3 regions of the Synechococcus sp. PCC 6312 genome follow, and region 1 is predicted to be linked to each of the others. Evidence: predicted binding sites of a transcription regulator. Region 1 holds the regulator's gene; each other region holds the start of a gene.
The links. The regulator NtcA, encoded in region 1, controls nitrogen genes in cyanobacteria. The targets are predictions, from matches to a motif close to GTANCNNNNGNTAC.

Region 1 (6,287 bases):
ATATTCTTCTGGACTATATGGAGAAGGCAGAGGATTGGCAATCATGACTTGGCCTGGAGTCTGTTCTGCTTCAATCTTGACATTTCTTAGACAGAAAGGATGGGATTTCAAGAATATTCAAGTTCCAAAAGTTAATATGACTACGCGCTACGCTTTGCTACTCAGCCAAATAGCTGATCATTCTAGAGACGTAATGAGTCAAGATAATTAAGTAAAAATTATCTGGCCTGAAATGAGCAATGCAAAATACAATTATCTTACTCACCGCCTCTGACTGCATTAATTACTAAAATTCTTAACACAGGTCTTAGGATGCACTGCCGATGACTGGCCAACCCCACTTAAGCATTTGTATTCCGGCCTACAATCGTCCCGACTGGCTCCGGCGTAATCTTGACTCTATCATCTCGAAAAATCAGGACTATTCCAATCAACTAGAAATCATTATTACTGATGATTCTACGACCTTGGCCTGTCAAGACATTGTTGATTCAGTCTTAGATTGCTGGCCAGGCCGGTGGCGATATATTAAAAATCCAGTCCGATTCGGCATGGTTAAAAATTGGAATTATAGTCTTGAATTAGCCACAGGTGATTATGTTTTAATTCTTCATGATGATGATTATTTACTAGATTATGGGTTACTAAAAATTCTCAAAACTATTCAAACTCACCCCGAATATGCCCTGATTTTGTTTGGTGTTCATCTGGTTACGGATCAAGAAAAACTAATTCGAGTCCAAGCCCCGCGTCGTTACCACTACTTATGCCCTCAACAGGCCATATATCAACTCCTGAATCAATCCTCATTTGTGCGGTTCCCCGGCCTGGTCATTAAACGAGAACTTTTTCAGGACTACGGCTACTTTTCCCAGGAATTTGGTGCAGCAACGGATATTGAAATGTGGTTACGGCTGATGAGTCAGACCGGGGTGTATTGTGTCCCTAAAACAACGGCAGCCTATCGAATCCATACCCAGGCCCTGACGATGGGAATGTTTAATCTGCAAACCCTGAGCCAACTCCGCAACATTTTTAAGCTGGCCCAAACTACAAACTTATTAACAGCGTCAGAATTGCACCAGGCCGAAGCTAATTTTCTCCATCAATTTATTTTGGCCGGAACCGTGCGTTTTCTTAGACAGAATCAATGGCCCACAGCCCAAGCCGTGTTTAACCTCTTTGAGTCGGATGCGATGGCCGGGGTTGGCAATTCACCCAAATGGCGGGGATTGCGCTGGGGGCTAAGGGGGGTTTGGCACATGGGGCAACTTTGGGGGTTACTCAGGAGAACCTATAATTAGCTCAACTTAAACCAATCTGGAAATGACATAACATGGTGCGGCGTTTGGGATTTTTGGCCCTTTGGCTAGGATTTGTGATTTATGCCTTTGGTTTTGCCCCACCGGATCAACCGGATACCTTGGCCCTAATTCAACGCTTAGTCGGTGGCCCCTGGGCTGGCATTAACCCCCTGATCATTGCCCTGTTCAACATCATGGGAGTTTGGCCGTTTATTTATCTCTGTGTGCTGCTGGTGGATGGGCGCGGGCAAAAAATTCCGGCTTGGCCCTTTGTCGGCGGCAGTTTTGCGCTGGGAGCCTTTGCCTTGTTGCCGTATTTTGTCCTGAGAAACCCTAACCCAGCCTTTAGAGGGGAAATGGACAAAGGCCTAAAACTAACCGAGTCGCGGGGCCTGGCAGTGAGTTTATTAGTTGGGGGTCTGGCTCTGTTTGGCTATGGTCTAACCCAGGGAAATTGGCCGGATTTTGTTCACCAATGGCACACCAGTCGCTTTATCCATGTGATGAGTCTCGACTTTTGCCTATTAACATTACTGTTTCCAGCGGTTTTGGGGGATGATCTCCAGCGGCGGGGCTTAGGGTGGGGCAGTCTGGCCTGGGTGGCTCTGATTCCCTTTTTCGGCCCCTTAATTTATCTCTGTTGCCGCCCTCCCCTCCAACGCACCGGTAAAGTGTATCCAGAAATACAAAATCCTCCCCTAAAATCCGTTTAAGTATGATGCCAAGGTTGTTTTTCGGGTCTGTGAGTCATGAAACCCGACAATCTCTGGCCTGCCTATTCAAAATGTTGGTAGAATATTATATGTCCCTACCTCAGACCTTGTCCGTTTCAGCCTCCCGACCATCTCTAAGAATTGCCAATTTCTCTCGCAGTTGGGGCCATGGGTCAGGCTCGTTAGTTAGGAGTCTATGTTAGCAACCAAAGATCAGCCCCTAGCAGCAGTGTTTCGGCAAATGAGCAGTGGTGTGTTTCCAGCCACAACTGAAACTTACGAACGGGGTAAAACAATCTTTTTTCCAGGAGATCCGGCAGAGCGAGTCTATTTCTTGCTCAAGGGAGCCGTCAAACTCTCACGGGTTTATGAAGCGGGGGAAGAAATCACGGTTGCCTTGCTCCGAGAAAATAGTGTCTTTGGTGTGCTGTCTTTGATTACGGGTAATCGTTCCGACCGGTTTTATCATGCGGTGGCTTTTACCCCCCTAGAGTTGCTCTCTGTCCCAATTGAACAAGTTGAAAAAGCAATGCGGGAAGACCCAGACCTGCCGATGGTGATGATTCAAGGCTTGTCGTCGCGGATTCTCCAAACAGAGATGATGATTGAAACCTTAGCTCATCGGGATATGGGGTCACGTTTGGTCAGTTTTCTGCTGATCCTCTGCCGCGACTTTGGCGTTCCGACCACAACCGGGGTGATGGTTGATCTGAAGTTATCCCACCAGGCCATTGCTGAGGCGATTGGTTCAACGCGGGTGACGGTGACTCGTTTATTGGGGGAACTCCGGGATCAGGGCATGATCTCCATTCAGAAGAAAAAAATCACGGTTCATAATCCCCTCACCCTCAGCCAGCAATTCACATAACTTTGCGACATTCCGTCAGCTTGAGAAAAGCAAGTATCAAAATCTACTGATATGGCGTGACGCAGACCGTTTTGAGAGAGTAGAAATCTTAAAAAGGCCGCCCATACAGCATTTTCTAATGTGTCCCAATCAGAGCCCTAACTGAGTCAGGCGACAGTTCTGGATAAATCTCAAAAGCAAGATAAAGATTTTAAGGAAGTGGGCCTTTTTATTAATTTTTTGCGCTTGTAACAAAGACTACACTTATTTATTGTTTGCCTGTGATTTGATTGGCATCAGACGCAGGGCTAGTCACCCATTGATGAACTAAAGACGCTTGGAGATCTTCGGCTCCAGGCCCTGTGTATTTTTGATTTGCCTCAAGTTGTTCCTATGCAGGATGTGTCGGGGGATTAAGATGAGCTTGACTTCAACCCAAATTTATTATCTGCGGCGGTGGCTCCAACAACAGACTAATTCGTTACTGATCGAAGAAATTAATCTCCTGATTACTCACGACCTGCTGCTCTTAAATCGGATCAAAGCCCTGCTTCCCTCTCAACAGCAACAACTGGCTACCTTAGTTAATATTCATCAAGACCTCCAGAAAAATCGCCAGGCAATCACCTCTTTGCAGAATTTAGAATCACAAATCCTTGGCCTGCTGCAAATCCAGAAGAAGTCGGCCATCAAAGAACTGCTCCCAACTCAAGCAGATTTAGAAACGTGGCTCGGGACTTTCAACGAAGCAACGCTTGTGGCTCAACGCTACCTTGGCAAAGTCATTGTTCGGAATTATTGGCGTGGTGCAAAACCTATCTCGGCCTGGTTGGCGGATTTTGAAGTTGGGGATTCAGGGTATATTACCTACAAACCAAGTTTTGCTCCAGGCCAGCATAGTCATTTACACCCTGATCAAGAAAGTTACCTGAAGCAGTGGCTAGCCAACTTTATCAACCAATGTCATCGGGTTTTACCAAAATTTCCCCAAATGCTCATGGACGCAATGGCCACCGATTAACCCTGCCCCTCCAGATTCAGTGCCGGCAACTTCGAGGGGTACAATTGGGGTTGGCTTGGTTCTTTGTTCATTGGCCGGGAATCCCCTATGCTCGATTTGACTGGAAAATTTGCCTTAGTGACTGGGATTGCAAACAATCGTTCTATCGCCTGGGCCATTGCCCAACAACTCCACCAGGCCGGGGCTGAACTGGCCATTACGTTTTTACCCGATGAGCGGGGCCGCAGTGAACAAAAAGTCCGAGAACTGGTTGAACCCTTGCATCCCAGTTTGATTCTGCCCCTAGATGTCCAACAACCGGAGTTAGTGTCTGATCTTTTTCAAACTGTTCAAACCAAATGGGGTCGCCTTGATACCCTGATTCATTGTCTTGCCTTTGCCAATAAGGATGATTTGGGGGGCGATTTTAGTGCTGTCTCCCAGGATGGTTTTAACCTTGCCCTAGATGTGAGTGCTTATTCCCTGATTAGTCTGGCCCAAGCTGCAAAGCCCCTCATGACCCATGGTGGCTCCATCACAACCTTGACCTATTTGGGGGGGGTTCGGGTCATTCCCAATTACAATATCATGGGCATTGCCAAAGCCGCTTTAGAAATGAACGTCCGTTACTTAGCCGCCGAGTTTGGCCCCCAGCAAGTTAGGGTTAATGCCATTTCCGCCGGCCCCATTCGGACACTAGCCTCTTCTGCCGTGGGCGGGATATTAGACATGATCCATCACGTTGAAGCCACAGCCCCTCTCCGCCGCACGGTTACCCAAACTGAAGTCGGTCAAACCGCAGCCTTTTTAAGTAGCGATCTATCCACTGGCATTACTGGGCAGGTGATCTATGTAGATGCAGGTTATTCAATCATGGGTATGTAGCAGGCTGAAGAGTTCATAGACTCCATAACTACCCTAAATTGAGTAGGAAGGTTAACCAGGCCGGCCCAAGCAGCCCTTTATAATTAGTCACGAGTCAGCAGGATCGGAAAAATGCGAATTTTAGTCACGGGCGGTACAGGGTTTATTGGGTCCCATCTAGTTGATCGGCTGATGGAAGCGGGCCATGAAGTGATTTGTCTCGATAATTACTTTACGGGAGATAAGTCTAATATTAGCCACTGGCTGGGAAACCCCAATTTTGAACTGATTCGCCATGATGTAACTGAGCCGATCCGCTTGGAAGTTGAGCAAATTTATCACCTGGCCTGTCCTGCTTCTCCGGTGCATTATCAATACAATCCCGTGAAAACCATCAAAACCAATGTGATGGGAACCCTAAATATGCTGGGCTTGGCAAAACGGATTAAGGCTCGTTTTCTCTTGGCCTCAACCTCTGAAGTCTATGGGGATCCGAAAATTCATCCACAAACTGAAGACTATTGGGGCAATGTCAATCCCATCGGTATTCGCAGTTGCTATGACGAAGGTAAACGGGTTGCGGAAACTCTGACTTTTGATTACCAACGTCAAAATAATGTGGATATTCGCGTTATTCGGATTTTCAACACCTATGGCCCCCGGATGCAGGTGAATGATGGGCGAGTTGTCAGTAATTTTATTGTCCAGGCCCTCCAGGGAATTCCCTTAACGGTCTATGGAGATGGCTCCCAAACGCGAAGTTTTTGTTATGTCTCTGATTTAGTCGAAGGGATGATTTGGCTGATGAATGGAGATCATCCTGGGCCAATTAATATTGGTAATCCTGGGGAATATACCGTCTTGGAATTGGCCCAAAAGATTCAAGCCATTATTGATCCGACTGTGGCGATTCAATTTAATCCCTTGCCCTCTGATGATCCCCAACGTCGGCAACCGGATATTACCAAAGCCCGCACCCTCCTTGGTTGGGAGCCCCAAGTCCCCCTAGAAACTGGCTTAAATTTGACAATCCCTGATTTTCGGTCGCGGCTGATTAAGTTAGGCAAAATTCCTGGCTAGAAGACTTCTTTCTTGGCTCCTCCCTGCTCTTTTCTCTCTTCTGAACCCGTGTCTGAAATTATTTCCTTAGCCCCCCCAGAAATTGATGCCCTCGACTTAAGGGCTGTGAACAACTGCCTCCAGGCCTGGTTAGCCACTCCAGATATAACTGTTCATGAGCAGAAACTTGGCTTTAACGTTACCTATCCCCGCCCCCCGGAAGAACCAGACCTGGAACTGTCAGAATTAGCCCCGGTGCGACTGTGGTTTATTGCCCTCGATACTCGCTATCCTTGGTTGCCGTTTTTCCTTGATTGGCGCAATGGTGAATTGGTGCGTTACGCAGCCATGCTGATTCCCCATCAATTTAGCCGTCAACAGGGCATTCAGTTCAACCCCCAAGGCCTGGATATTTTTGTGATGCACAAAGCCCTAACCCTTTGGGACTGGTTAGAACGCCATAAACTACCTGGAGAAGGGCGGATTCGCTCGCTGGCGGA
Region 2 (6,287 bases), 240 kb from region 1:
ACCTGGGGCAGAACCTAAACCAGAGGCAACTGCTCCCCCAGTCAATGAGCCAAAACCCTCAGGTAATCCATAACCTTCTGGATAATTAGCTCCTAGATTGAAGATGTGTGGATGGTGGATTATTCCGTTGCACTGTTGCAAATTGTGATTTAGGCTGATGGCTGGACATAGTAAGTGGGCCAATATTAGGCGCCAAAAAGCTCGGGTTGATGCTCAAAAAGGCAAGATTTTTGCGCGCATTTCTCAAGAAATTATTGTCGCAGCCCGCCAAGGTTTACCAGATCCGGCTGGGAATTTTCAGTTGCGAACGGCGATTACCAAGGCTAAAGCGGCAGGGATTCCTCAGGAAAATATTGAGCGGGCCATTGCCAAAGGGGCGGGAACATGGACGGGAGACGGCGGGGCCTGGGAGACCATTCGCTATGAGGGCTACGGGCCTGGTGGGGTCGCTATTTTGATGGAAGCAGTGACCGATAATCGCAATCGGACAGCCGCAGATATTCGTGCCGCATTGAACAAGTTTGATGGGAATTTAGGGGAAACGGGTTGTGTGGGGTGGATGTTTGAGCAATGGGGAATGATTACCTTGCCATTGCCAGCCAATGAAGAGCAATTTTTAGAGGTGCTGTTGCAAGGGGAGCCAGAGGAGTATGGGCCAGTTGCCGATGAAGAACTAGGCCAAACATTAGTTGCCGTCAAGGTGGCTCCCGTCGGATTGGCTAAACTAACCGACCTCCTGGACGCAGCGGGCTATCCCATTGAGTCCTCAGGGTTACAGTGGATGGCCTTGAACACTGTCCCAATTACTCAGCCCGACCAGGCCCGGCAAATATTACGACTCATGGATGCCCTTGAGGATTTAGACGATATGCAAACTGTAGCCGCTAATTTTGAGCTATCTATGGAGATAGACTAATGCTTGCATTATATTTCTGGGACTTGTTGTTATCGAATTTTGTGAATTTATAAGCTATTGAGTAATCGCACTACCCCACCGTCAGCCGCCATCCTCGCCCAAGAACAGTGGCTTTTTACTCCAGGCCCTGTAAACGCCGCTGCTATTCCGCTTATCTATGCGTTTCCTAATACCTACAGTGTCGGGATTACCAGTTTGGGCTTTCAAGTCGTCTATGGACTGCTGCGCAAACACCCAGGCCTGGCCGTGAGCCGTCTATTTACAGACTTAGCTGAGTCGTTGCCCCGTGAGCCTCAGTTACTTGGGTTTTCCTTTTCCTGGGAGCTTGATTACGGGAATATATTAAGTTTATTGGAGCAGTTAGAGATTCCAATTTGGAGCCAACAACGGCAAGTTAATCATCCCCTCGTTTTTGGGGGCGGCCCAGTTTTAACGGCAAACCCGGAACCCTATGCTGACTTTTTTGATCTCATTTTGCTGGGAGATGGAGAGGATTTACTCGAAAATTTTATCCAGGCCTATCTCTCAGTCCAATCTGCCCCCCGTTTAGAGCAACTGATTACCTTAGCCCAAGTGCCGGGAATTTATGTGCCTTCCCTTTATGAAATAGTCTATCGGGAGCCAACGGGGCCAATTGAGCGGATTCAAACGATTCATCCTGATGTCCCAAGGACAGTGGTTAAACAAACCTATCGTGGAAATACCTTAGCAGCCTCTTGTATTGTGACTCCCCAGGCGGCCTGGGAAAACATTTACCTTGTGGAAGTGGTTCGCAGTTGTCCCGAACTCTGTCGGTTTTGTTTAGCGAGTTATTTAACATTGCCATTTCGGACACCCAGTTTAGAGGGACTGATTCCGGTCATTGAAAAGGGCCTAACAGTGACGAATCGCCTGGGTTTATTAGGGGCTTCTGTGACTCAGCATCCAGAATTTGAAAGCCTCTTGGATTATTTGGGGGAATCCCAGTTTGATCATCTCCGTTTAAGTATTGCTTCGGTGCGGACAAACACGGTCACGGAAAAATTAGCCCGAACCTTAGCCAAGCGTGACACCCGCTCCATTACGATTGCCATTGAGAGTGGTTCCAGCCGCCTGCGGGAAATTGTTAATAAAAAATTAGTGAATGACGAAATCTGGGAGGCTGCTAAACAGGCCCAGGCCGGGGGACTCAAGGGGATTAAATTTTATGGCATGGTTGGCATTCCTGGAGAAATCCCGGCTGATGTGGCCGCAACCCTGGAGTTAATGCAGCAGTTGAAAAAAAGAACACCCGGATTTCGCTTGACCTTGGGTTGTAGTACCTTTGTGCCGAAAGCCCATACCCCATTTCAATGGCTGGGTGTCAATCCTCAGGCCGAACAGCGTCTGAAACAACTCCAAAAGGGCCTGGGCAAAGTTGGGGTGGAATTTCGCCCGGAAAGCTATCAATGGTCTGTGATCCAAGCCCTGCTATCGCGAGGAGATCGGCGCTTGAGTCCAGTTTTAGAGCGGGTTCGTCATTATGGAGATTCCTTGGGTAGCTATAAGCGCGCCTTTAAGGAATTAAAAAACAATCTTGGGGCCTGGGAGGATTATATTTTTGCTACGTGGGACTTGAATCGAGTCTTGCCCTGGGAGCATTTACAGGGCCCATTACCCACTCAAACCCTCGTCAATCATCTCGCCATGACCCAGACCCTGATGTCAGCAAGATCAACTGAGCAATGAATGAAACATTAAAGTCTATTTTTAGAGATATATACTTCAGGAATTTTCTGTTGTTTATATTCTTATTAATAACAGTATGTACTGGGATTTGCATTTATCTAGACTTTAAAGCATTTCTAGTCAATTTTCTATCAGGTGTAGTTGTAAGTGGCATTAGTCTAATCGCTGGGTTATTTTTGGTAGATAGAGTAGTTGAATATCTTCGCGAAAAAAGATGGAGTAAGGTTCGGAAGCTTATTTTTCGTAACATAACGCATCATTTTCACGAAGTCATTTCATGGATGACTATATATCTTCAAGTTGGGGAAGAAGGTATTGAAAGACCTAATTTTGCTATTTCAAGAACCAGCATTCCCAATCAAGTAACTTTAGAATACTCAGGTCAGTTGATCAAGAACATCAAGAGAAAGATCAAAAATAACGAGCCGCTATCAGGCGATAGTTTTATATTAAGCTTGACATCTGTTATTGAATTTTACAAATGGATTGAATGGCGTTTACATTATATTGAAATAGTTCTAGTACCAAGATTGATAGAAAGTTCAACTGAACAAATTTTGATTGATAATCTCATTATTTTTGAGTCATCAATTCATAAACTCAGAAATTCAGTAAAATACTGTGAATTTGATGTATGTGATAACGAAGTACTGCCCAGTTTTATTGATTTCCTAGTTACTTTTCATGATTTTTATAAGCTAATGTACAGTCGATTTTGAAATTAAGATAGTAACTGATATATAGCAGTCCATCTTGAATTGTGAGAATGATTGATCATCGGAAGCTTTAGTCAGGAATACCCCCTCATTGAGCTTAGAGTGAAATCAAAACTTTGCAATCAAGAATAATTCCGCTCGAATCTCACGAATCAATACTGTTTGCTATACAAACTTCTCTGAATTAATAGAAATCTTTCATCAAGGTTTGCAAAAGCTCTTGACGACTAATGACTGTCTAATTCTAAATGAGTAACACTATGGAGTTAGAGAAAATCAGAGCATGATTTGAGAACATAGCTATCAAGCGTTGATAACTGCTTAAGAATCCTGTTTAAGAGATTATTGTTGACTACATTTAAAAAATAATAACGACTTTATGTTTGACGCAAAAACGTCAGCCTCAAGAATAATTCCACTTATCCGCATCTTTTGAACTAGAACAAGTTGTCCAAGTGAGATAGCAATGATTGGGGTTGTGATTGAGGCTAACGCGCTTCAATGAAATGTGTTTCAAAGGCCCTTTAGGCAAATTGTTTCCACTCGTCTTCGAGCATTTGGACAAGGCCTTGATCACCCCGATTCCGAGCTACTTCCATCCGGTGTTCTAGGCTCTTGAGGATCCATTGCCGATGAGCATCGCCTAGATTGACCCCTTGATGTTGAACTTTAACCGGGGTCGGGAGTGCCGGAGCCAGAACTTCAGCGGGCTGAACAGCAGAACCATCGGTATTGTAAACAACACCTCGCCAGCAAAGCGTCTGGGCAGGAACTGATTTCAAAGGAGAAGTCACTATCCGCTCAATCCAGGCCGCACCCCGATACTTGCCCATGACATCCCCAGGGGTAGTTGTTACTTGGTTGTCTGGACGATCATAGGGAATACCACGATAAGTCAGTTTCATCTTAAAAACTCCCGAAAATTAATTTAATGGCTACAACAATCTCACCGTTTGACTTCGATTGCCTTCTTGAAGTTGCCAGCTTTGATAGGCTTAATCCTGGCTCTTTCTGTATCTAATTATACGGTTTTTTAAATAAGGTTGCCAAACCCTGACATTTCATTTACAAAATTTTGTAATCCTGGTAATCCTTTCCCTTTGGGCAAGAGAGAGGGATATATCCTCCAGGCCTGGAATCACTGTAGGATCGGGGCTAGTGGATGGAACTGCGCCGGTGATTGATCTCAAGCAATTGCGGGAAAACCCGACAGCCATAGAAGCCAAACTCAGTAGCCGAGGTACCTATGATCTCCAGGCCCCTTTAGACCTAGATGCCCAAATCCGGCAACTGGAACACCAACGCTCCCAACTCCAGGCCCGGAGTAATGCCATTGGGGCCGAAGTCGGTCAAAAAATTAAAACAGGCACAGACCCCCAGGCCCCGGAACTGCAAAACCTCCGTCAAGAAGCCAGCGACATTAAACGCCAACTCAGCGAACTAGAACCCCAAGAGCGGCAACTGCGGGCGGATCTTGATGCTTTATTATTAATGATTCCTAACTTACCCAGTCCAACTACGCCAATCGGGAAAGATGAAACCGAAAATGTCGAGATTCGCCGTTGGGGGGATGACCTCAAACCGACCCATGCTGTGATTAATCATTGGGATTGGGGGGAACAGCGTGGCCTGCTGGATGTGCAACGCTCGGTTAAAGTTGCCCAAAGCCGCTTCATTACCTTGATTGGAGCCGCCGCCGCCCTAGAACGCGCGTTGATTCAATTTATGCTCAGTCGGCATACCCAAAACGGTTATGTGGAAGTTCTGCCGCCGTTTTTAATCAACAGTGACTCCCTCACGGGCACGGGGCAACTGCCAAAATTTGCCGAAGAAAGCTTTAAGTGTGCTGAGGATGATCTCTGGTTGACCCCCACGGCCGAAGTTCCCGTGACAAATTTATATCGAGATGAGATTTTGGCGGCTGAGACTTTACCGATTTACCACTGTGCCTATACCCCTTGTTTTCGGCGGGAAGCGGGCAGTTATGGGCGGGATACGCGGGGGCTGATTCGCCTGCATCAATTTAATAAGGTGGAATTGGTTAAGCTTGTGACCCCCGAAACTTCTATAGCCGAGCATCAGGCCTTGGTTAAGGATGCCACGGGGATTCTAGAAGCACTTGAATTGCCTTATCGAGTCATGGAACTTTGTACGGGCGATTTAGGTTTTTCTGCTAGTAAATGCTATGACCTAGAAGTTTGGCTCCCCTCGGCGGGATGTTATCGGGAAATTTCCAGTTGTTCTAATTTTGGCGATTTCCAGGCCCGGCGGGCAAAAATCCGTTACAAGGAAGCGGGGAAAAAAGGCACAAACTTTGTCCATACCCTCAATGGCTCTGGCCTGGCGGTGGGACGGACTATGGCTGCACTTTTGGAAAATCATCAACAACCCAACGGCTCTGTGAAAATTCCTTCAGCCCTGCAACCCTTTTTGGGCCAAGCCTTTCTTTAGGGGCAGTCAAATAATCTCTACAACAGCCCTTTTTTATGACTCCGGCTTGGGTGAGTGTTAATTTAGGGAATAGATCCATGAGTTCTCAATGCCGATGGGATCACTACTTGCAACAGTCCAAGCCCAGCGAGAGGAAATTTTAGCGATTGCAGCGCGGCATGGGGCGTTTAATGTCCGTTTGTTTGGCTCGGTGGTCAAGGGTGAAGATACGGATGAAAGTGACATTGATTTTTTAGTTGATTATGATGTGAACCGAATCACGCCTTGGTTTCCAGGTGGTCTGTTGATGGATTTAGAGGATTTGCTGGAGCGGCGGGTAGATGTTCTGACAGAGAGTGGAATGAGTCCACTTATTAAAGAGAACGTCTTAGCTGAAGCCCGCCCATTGTGAGCACAAAGAATGATCGGGTGTATTTATGCCACATTCTGGACTGTATTGAGCTACTCCGAGTCTATACTCAGGCTGGCCATGATGAGTTTATGCACAATGTGTTGGT
Region 3 (6,287 bases), 410 kb from region 1:
ACAGGGTCTTAAACAACAATGGCAAGCCCTCCAGGCCCAGGCCGAACCGCAACCGCCGCCCGCCAGTGATACCCCGATTGTCAATCTGCTGCACTCTTTGGACAGTCCAGGTTTAACTCTGATTCACGCCGATGGGGTAGCGGCTCCCCAGTTCATTCTCCATCCTCCGCAACCCAAGCCACGATCACCCCTAGACCAGGCCTGGGCGCAACTCACATCCTTAGGAATCACGGGCTGGCAAACTCTGCAAACTTGGTTTCATCCGCTGGAATCGCCCCAATTAACGACTACTCCCGATCCACTGCTCCTCGCCCCATCCCTTGCCTCACCCCCCTTAAAACCCATCATCCCCCTACAGGCCTGGTGGCAGTGGTTTCAGACTCAATCCGCAAAAATTCGTTCTGTTCGTCCAGTGGTGCCAATTCCACCCGCCAGCCCAGGAACCTCTGCCTTGGCCACTCAAACCACCTCTTTGGACTTAACCACAACAGAACTTCCAGAACATCTGACTCGTTCATCAGGTTCTCAAGGCTGGGCCTGGGTCAAAACGGCCGCGACACAGATTAGCCAAAAAGTTTCCCAAACAACCCTGGGACTTTGGCAAAAGCGGGATCACCTCACCCGGCCCAAAACCCTTACCGCAGCCTTAACTCCCCAGGCCTCAGAGATTCAACTCCGCAATGCCTCAGATTTAGAAGCTTGGCCAACGGGCAACTTAGTATCCCCAAAAATCGAAATTCACGGCATTGCCAGTCAGCTAGCCAATCAGGATTTGGTCTTAGTCGGTTCTGAAAATCAGATTTTTGATATTCTCACCCCCCAACAGCAACAACAACTCCGAGAACGGATTTTGTGGGAATTGGCTGGGTATTACTATCAACTCCGGCAGTGGCAGCATCTCACCGGCCAGTCTTTAGCCAAATGGGGATTAGCCACCAGCACAACTGTATCCCTTGATCCAGCCCCCCCGAATCCACCCCGGCCCCATGTCAGCTTGCTACCCCAACTTGGCAGATCACCCTTACCGTTCCATCGCCTCTGGGATCAATTCCAGGCCTGGTTATTGGGTTGGCCCCCTCGCTCTCGTGAAGCCCAATCCCTGATCATTCCTGAAGCTCCAGTCAGGGCTATTTGCCAAAATCCAACCCAATTTATCAGTCCCTTATCCGGCTCACATACCCCAAAACTAGCCAACCCCACCCAATCCCCAGGTCTAACCGCCACGCATCCATTCACCCTGGATATTGACTCAACCTTTTTAGGCTATGAACCCCAAGGCCTGGAAATGATTTGGTTGTGGCTGGATCGTCTTTTTCTATGGATAGAACGGGCCTGGGCCTGGTTGTGGGGATTAGGGCCAAAACTGGGAAATTTGGGATAAGGCAAGGCATCCTTTGAAACAGAGTGGTGGAGCCGGTGGTGGCTACCTCCTGGCCTGGGTGAGGGCGTGACTCAGATGTAGCCAAGACTACAAAGCAAAATCTAAAAGAAAAGCAAACAAGGGAGAAAATGTATATTCAGATACAATTCCCAGTCCAGTCATCGCACTACTATCACTTAGCTGTGGCCAATATTCTCCAGTTTGAATAAAGCCGGCCAACATCTGTATGTATGAATTCTATGTGTGAATTTGGGAGATTAACTACATGACCAGGGGCATTCGGCGGCGTGACTTTATCGTATTTGGTTCCGTGGCGGCCGGGAGTATTCTCCTCAAGGCTTGTGGCGGCGAAACAACAACCACAACGGAGGGTTCTCCTAGCCCAGCAGCCGGTGGCGAAACCATTAAGGTTGGGATTTTGCACTCCCTCAGCGGCACGATGGCCATTAGTGAAAAAAGTGTTGTTGATTCCACGATGATGGCGATCAAAGAAATTAATGACGCAGGCGGTGTCCTCGGCAAGCAAATTGAAGCGATCCAAGAAGATGGGGCCTCTGACTGGCCAACCTTTAACGAAAAAGCCAAGAAACTGATCCAGCAGGATAAGGTTGTCACTGTTTTTGGCTGTTGGACATCTGCCAGCCGCAAAGCCGTGTTGCCCACCTTTGAAGCCGAAGATCATATGCTTTGGTATCCCGTCCAGTACGAAGGGCAAGAATGCTCGAAAAATATTTTCTACACTGGTGCAGCTCCCAACCAGCAGATTGAACCCTCTGTGACTTGGTTAATGGAGCAATATCCCGGTAAACCCTTCTTCCTGGTGGGGTCTGACTATGTGTTCCCCCGCACCGCCAATACGATCATCAAGGCCCAGTTGGCCGCTAAGGGGGGCAAGGTTGTCGGTGAAGACTACATTCCCTTGGGCGGTACAGAAGTCACCCCGATTATTTCCAAAATCAAGGCGGCGATGCCCGATGGCGGGATTATCTACAACAGCTTAAACGGGGACAGCAACGTTGCCTTCTTCAAACAATTGCAAGGGGCTGGGATGGGGCCAGATAAATATCCTTCTATGTCTGTCAGTATCGCCGAAGAAGAAGTCCAGGCCATTGGGGTGGAATATTTGAAAGGTCACTTTGCGGCCTGGAACTATTTCCAAACCGTGGATACCCCGGCCAACAAGGTCTTTGTGGCTAACTTCAAGAAAATGTACGGAGAAGATCGGGTCGTCAACGATCCGATGGAAGCGGGTTACATTGCTGTCAATATTTGGAAGCAAGCCGTTGAGAAAGCTGGAACTGCTGATGACCTCAACAAAGTTCGGATGGCGGCTCTTGGGCAAACCTTTGATGCTCCAGAAGGAAACGTGACGATGGAAAATAACCACCACTTGTCCAAATGGGTCCGGATCGGTAAGGTTCAGGATGATGGACTCTTTGAGATTGTCTATTCTACTGATGGCCCCGTTGCGCCTCTGCCCTGGAACCAATTTGTCCCGGAAACTAAGGGCTTTGCCTGTGACTGGTCTGATCCAGCTAAAGGTGGCAAGTTCAAAATGAGCTAATGACACCTACGTCTTCAAATCCCGTTTGATTTGGCATCTGGGGTTACAGATTTAAGTTCGGATTGGATTTAGACTGTACCCCAGTTTTTATACCAAATTAAGGGAAACCAAGCGGGGTTCGGACAAATGAAGGCCCGTGTAATCAGTTTTTGCCTGGAGAAGGAGAACTTACCTTGACACAGCTTTTAGAAGCGGTTTTCGGTGGCTTAAGTATTGGCTCTGTTTTGCTCCTCTCTGCCCTTGGCCTGGCGATTGTTTTTGGCCTGATGGGGGTGATCAATATGGCCCACGGTGAATTGATGATGTTGGGGGCCTACACCACGTTTGTGACCCAAAACATTCTCAAAGCCACACCCTTGGCCCCCGTTTATATCTTTGTCGCCCTGATTGCGGCCTTCATTGTCACCGCTTTGGTGGGCTTGCTCTTGGAGCGAAGTGTGGTGCGGTTTCTCTATGGCAGACCTCTAGAAACCCTCTTGGCGACTTGGGGAGTGAGTCTGATTCTCCAACAGCTTGTTCGTAGTGTCAGTTGGCAATTTGTGACGGGCCTGGGGATTTTTTGTTTGCTCTATTTTGGGGCGCAATCGTTGCTGGCCTGGAAAACTGACTTTGACCGCATCCGTAACTGGTTTATCGGGATTATGCTCCCCTTGTCGGCCATTATTGCCCTGGTGGTCTCCAATGTCTTGGGCAATGCCTATAAGCTTGCTTTTACAAAACCCTGGTTTGGCACTCAAGGTGTAGATGTCACGGCTCCCCAATGGTTACGGGGTGGATTGGTGATTGATACCTACCAGCTTCCCTATACCCGCCTATTCATCATTATTTTGACCATTCTCTGTCTGGTTGCCGTTTATTGGTTTTTAAATCAGACGGCCTGGGGCTTACGAATTCGCGCCGTGACCCAAAATCGCTCCATGAGTGCTTGTCTAGGGATTCCGACCCAAAAAGTGGATGCGCTCACCTTTGCCATTGGTTCAGGCCTGGCGGGAATTGCCGGATGTGCGGTGGCTCTTTTAGGGTCTGTGAGTTCCAACACTGGCCAAGCCTATATTGTCGATACCTTCATGGTGGTGGTCGTGGGTGGGGTTGGTAAATTGGTCGGGAGTATTGTTGCGGCTGGTACTATTGGCACCCTGAGCTATGTGATTGGCTCCAACGCCCTTTCCCCGTTAATTGGCTTTAATGACCAAATCAAAACAGTCCTAGAGTTCTTTGCAACGGCCAGTATGGCCAAGGTGGTCGTTTTTGCCTTAATTATTGTTTTTCTCCAATTCCGGCCAGCGGGTTTATTCCCCCAGAAAGGCCGCACAGTGGATGCCTAGGAATAGCTTATGACTCCAACACTTGCTCCCCCTGTCCTCCAAAAATCACCCCGCAGTCGTAAAAAGCAACTCATTACTGAAGCGATTGTCGTAGCCGTGGTTGCCCTGATTTTACTCTTTGTCATGCCTTGGATTTTTGCCCAGGCCGGTCAGGGGGTACGGGTCAACCAGTTGGGGCGGTTTATGGCCTTGGCGATTGCGGCCTTGGGGATTGACTTAATTTGGGGCTATACGGGTTTACTCAGTTTGGGCCATGGCTTGTTTTTTGCCTTGGGTGGCTATGCCTTGGCCATGTATTTACAGTTGCAGCCATTACCGGGGCAAACTGAAGTCCTGATTCCTGAGTTTTTTACTCTCTATGGGGTGGACAAACTGCCCTGGTTTTGGGAGCCGTTTTATTCCTTTCCCTTTACATTAGCGGCAATTATTGTCATCCCAGGCCTGGTGGCAGCGGCATTCGGCTATTTGATTTTCCGCAACCGGATCAAAGGCGTTTATTTCTCAATCCTGACCCAGGCCGCCTTAATTGTATTTTTTAACTTCTTCAATGGGCAACAAAAGCTCATTAATGGAACCAATGGCCTGAAAACCGATACCGCCACGATTTTTGGAGTCTTAGTCGGCTCACCCCCGGTTCAAACCACTTTTTACGCCCTCAGTATTCTCTTTGTTATTGTTGGCTATGTCCTCTGTCGGTGGTTAACCAGTGGGCGCATGGGGCGGATGTTGGTGGCGATTCGGGACGATGAAACTCGGGTGCGATTTTCTGGCTATAACCCCACCGGCTACAAGGTGTTTGTGTTTGCGATTTCGGCAATTTTGGCTGGGATTGCGGGGGCTTTGTTTACAGTTCAGTCTGGGATCATTACCCCGAGTTCCTCCATGAGTGTGGCTTTTTCCATTGAAATGGTGATTTGGGTTGCGGTTGGGGGGCGGGGGACATTGATCGGGGCAGTCCTAGGAACCCTAATTGTCAACTTTGCCAAAACCCTTTTAAGTGAGCAATTTCCTGCCTTTTGGCTGTTTTTCCAAGGCGCTTTATTCCTGATTGTGGTCACTGTCTTACCGATGGGGATTTTAGGCTGGTTCCGCACCACAGGTTGGAAATTCATTTGGGGACGCTTTGGCCCACAACCCATCGAAACCTATCCCAGTCTTGAGCTAGATCCAGAGGTGGAGTATGAGCGGGAAACTATTGAGCATCAGCAATCTGACCGTTAGTTTTGACGGCTTCAAGGCCATTAACAACCTTAATTTCAGCATGGAAGAAGGGGAACTCCGGGTTGTGATTGGCCCCAATGGTGCCGGAAAAACTACCTTCATGGACTGCATTACGGGCAAAACTAAACCCACCTCTGGGACTGTTATTTTTAAAGGGAAGGACTTACGCCCCTACGCTGAATATGAAATTGCCCGGATGGGAATGGGGATTGGCCGCAAATTTCAAACGCCTCGGGTTTTTCTAAATCTCACTCCCAGAGAAAACTTAGAACTTTCCTGTTTCCGTAAAAAAAACTTATTTGGCTCACTCTTTGCTAAGACATCTAAGCGAGAAAAACTCACCGTTGATGAGGTGCTGGAAACAGTTGGCCTGGAACACAAAGCAGATATGCTTTCCGCACTTCTTTCTCATGGAGAAAAGCAACGCTTAGAAATTGGGATGCTTGTGGCTCAATCACCCGACTTAATGTTGGTTGATGAACCTGTGGCTGGCTTAACTGATGAAGAAACGGAAAAAGTCGGGGATTTGCTTCTAGCTTTGTCCAAAACTCACTCGATTATGGTGATTGAGCATGATATGGAGTTTGTCCGCCAGATTGCCAAACAGGTAACGGTCTTACATCAAGGGTCGGTTTTATTTGAAGGCAATATGGACGAGGTACAAAATGACCCGCGGGTGATTGAGGTTTATCTCGGCAAACAAGAAGATTAATATCAAGTATTATTCAATTCATGGCGCACCCTGGATTATTTGGCATCGTCCACTCAAATCGAAACTTTGCAGAGCAGGAGAATT

Region 2: SYN6312_RS01250 (DUF4278 domain-containing protein) is a predicted target of NtcA. The motif match lies at 4,353-4,366, and genes of this name have one in related genera.
Region 3: urtA (urea ABC transporter substrate-binding protein) is a predicted target of NtcA. The motif match lies at 1,512-1,525, and genes of this name have one in related genera.

The regions. Positions count from the first base shown of each region.
Region 1 covers NC_019680.1:512,632-518,918, reverse strand. Annotated here, with positions in the region: gene SYN6312_RS02450 (Uma2 family endonuclease) at 1-111, opposite strand, end outside; gene SYN6312_RS02445 (glycosyltransferase) at 324-1,304, shown strand; gene SYN6312_RS02440 (hypothetical protein) at 1,337-2,017, shown strand; gene ntcA (global nitrogen regulator NtcA) at 2,214-2,885, shown strand; gene SYN6312_RS02430 (hypothetical protein) at 3,283-3,885, shown strand; gene fabI (enoyl-ACP reductase FabI) at 3,973-4,749, shown strand; gene SYN6312_RS02420 (UDP-glucuronic acid decarboxylase family protein) at 4,861-5,808, shown strand; gene SYN6312_RS02415 (CRR6 family NdhI maturation factor) at 5,821-6,287, shown strand, end outside.
Region 2 covers NC_019680.1:268,272-274,558, forward strand. Annotated here, with positions in the region: gene SYN6312_RS01230 (serine/threonine-protein kinase) at 1-73, shown strand, start outside; gene SYN6312_RS01235 (YebC/PmpR family DNA-binding transcriptional regulator) at 158-916, shown strand; gene SYN6312_RS01240 (radical SAM protein) at 974-2,623, shown strand; gene SYN6312_RS01245 (hypothetical protein) at 2,620-3,342, shown strand; gene SYN6312_RS01250 (DUF4278 domain-containing protein) at 3,864-4,244, opposite strand; gene serS (serine--tRNA ligase) at 4,516-5,790, shown strand; gene SYN6312_RS01260 (nucleotidyltransferase family protein) at 5,879-6,181, shown strand; gene SYN6312_RS19610 (DUF86 domain-containing protein) at 6,178-6,287, shown strand, end outside.
Region 3 covers NC_019680.1:101,447-107,733, forward strand. Annotated here, with positions in the region: gene SYN6312_RS00415 (hypothetical protein) at 1-1,381, shown strand, start outside; gene urtA (urea ABC transporter substrate-binding protein) at 1,647-2,945, shown strand; gene urtB (urea ABC transporter permease subunit UrtB) at 3,119-4,270, shown strand; gene urtC (urea ABC transporter permease subunit UrtC) at 4,280-5,491, shown strand; gene urtD (urea ABC transporter ATP-binding protein UrtD) at 5,451-6,203, shown strand; gene SYN6312_RS00440 (HindVP family restriction endonuclease) at 6,224-6,287, shown strand, end outside.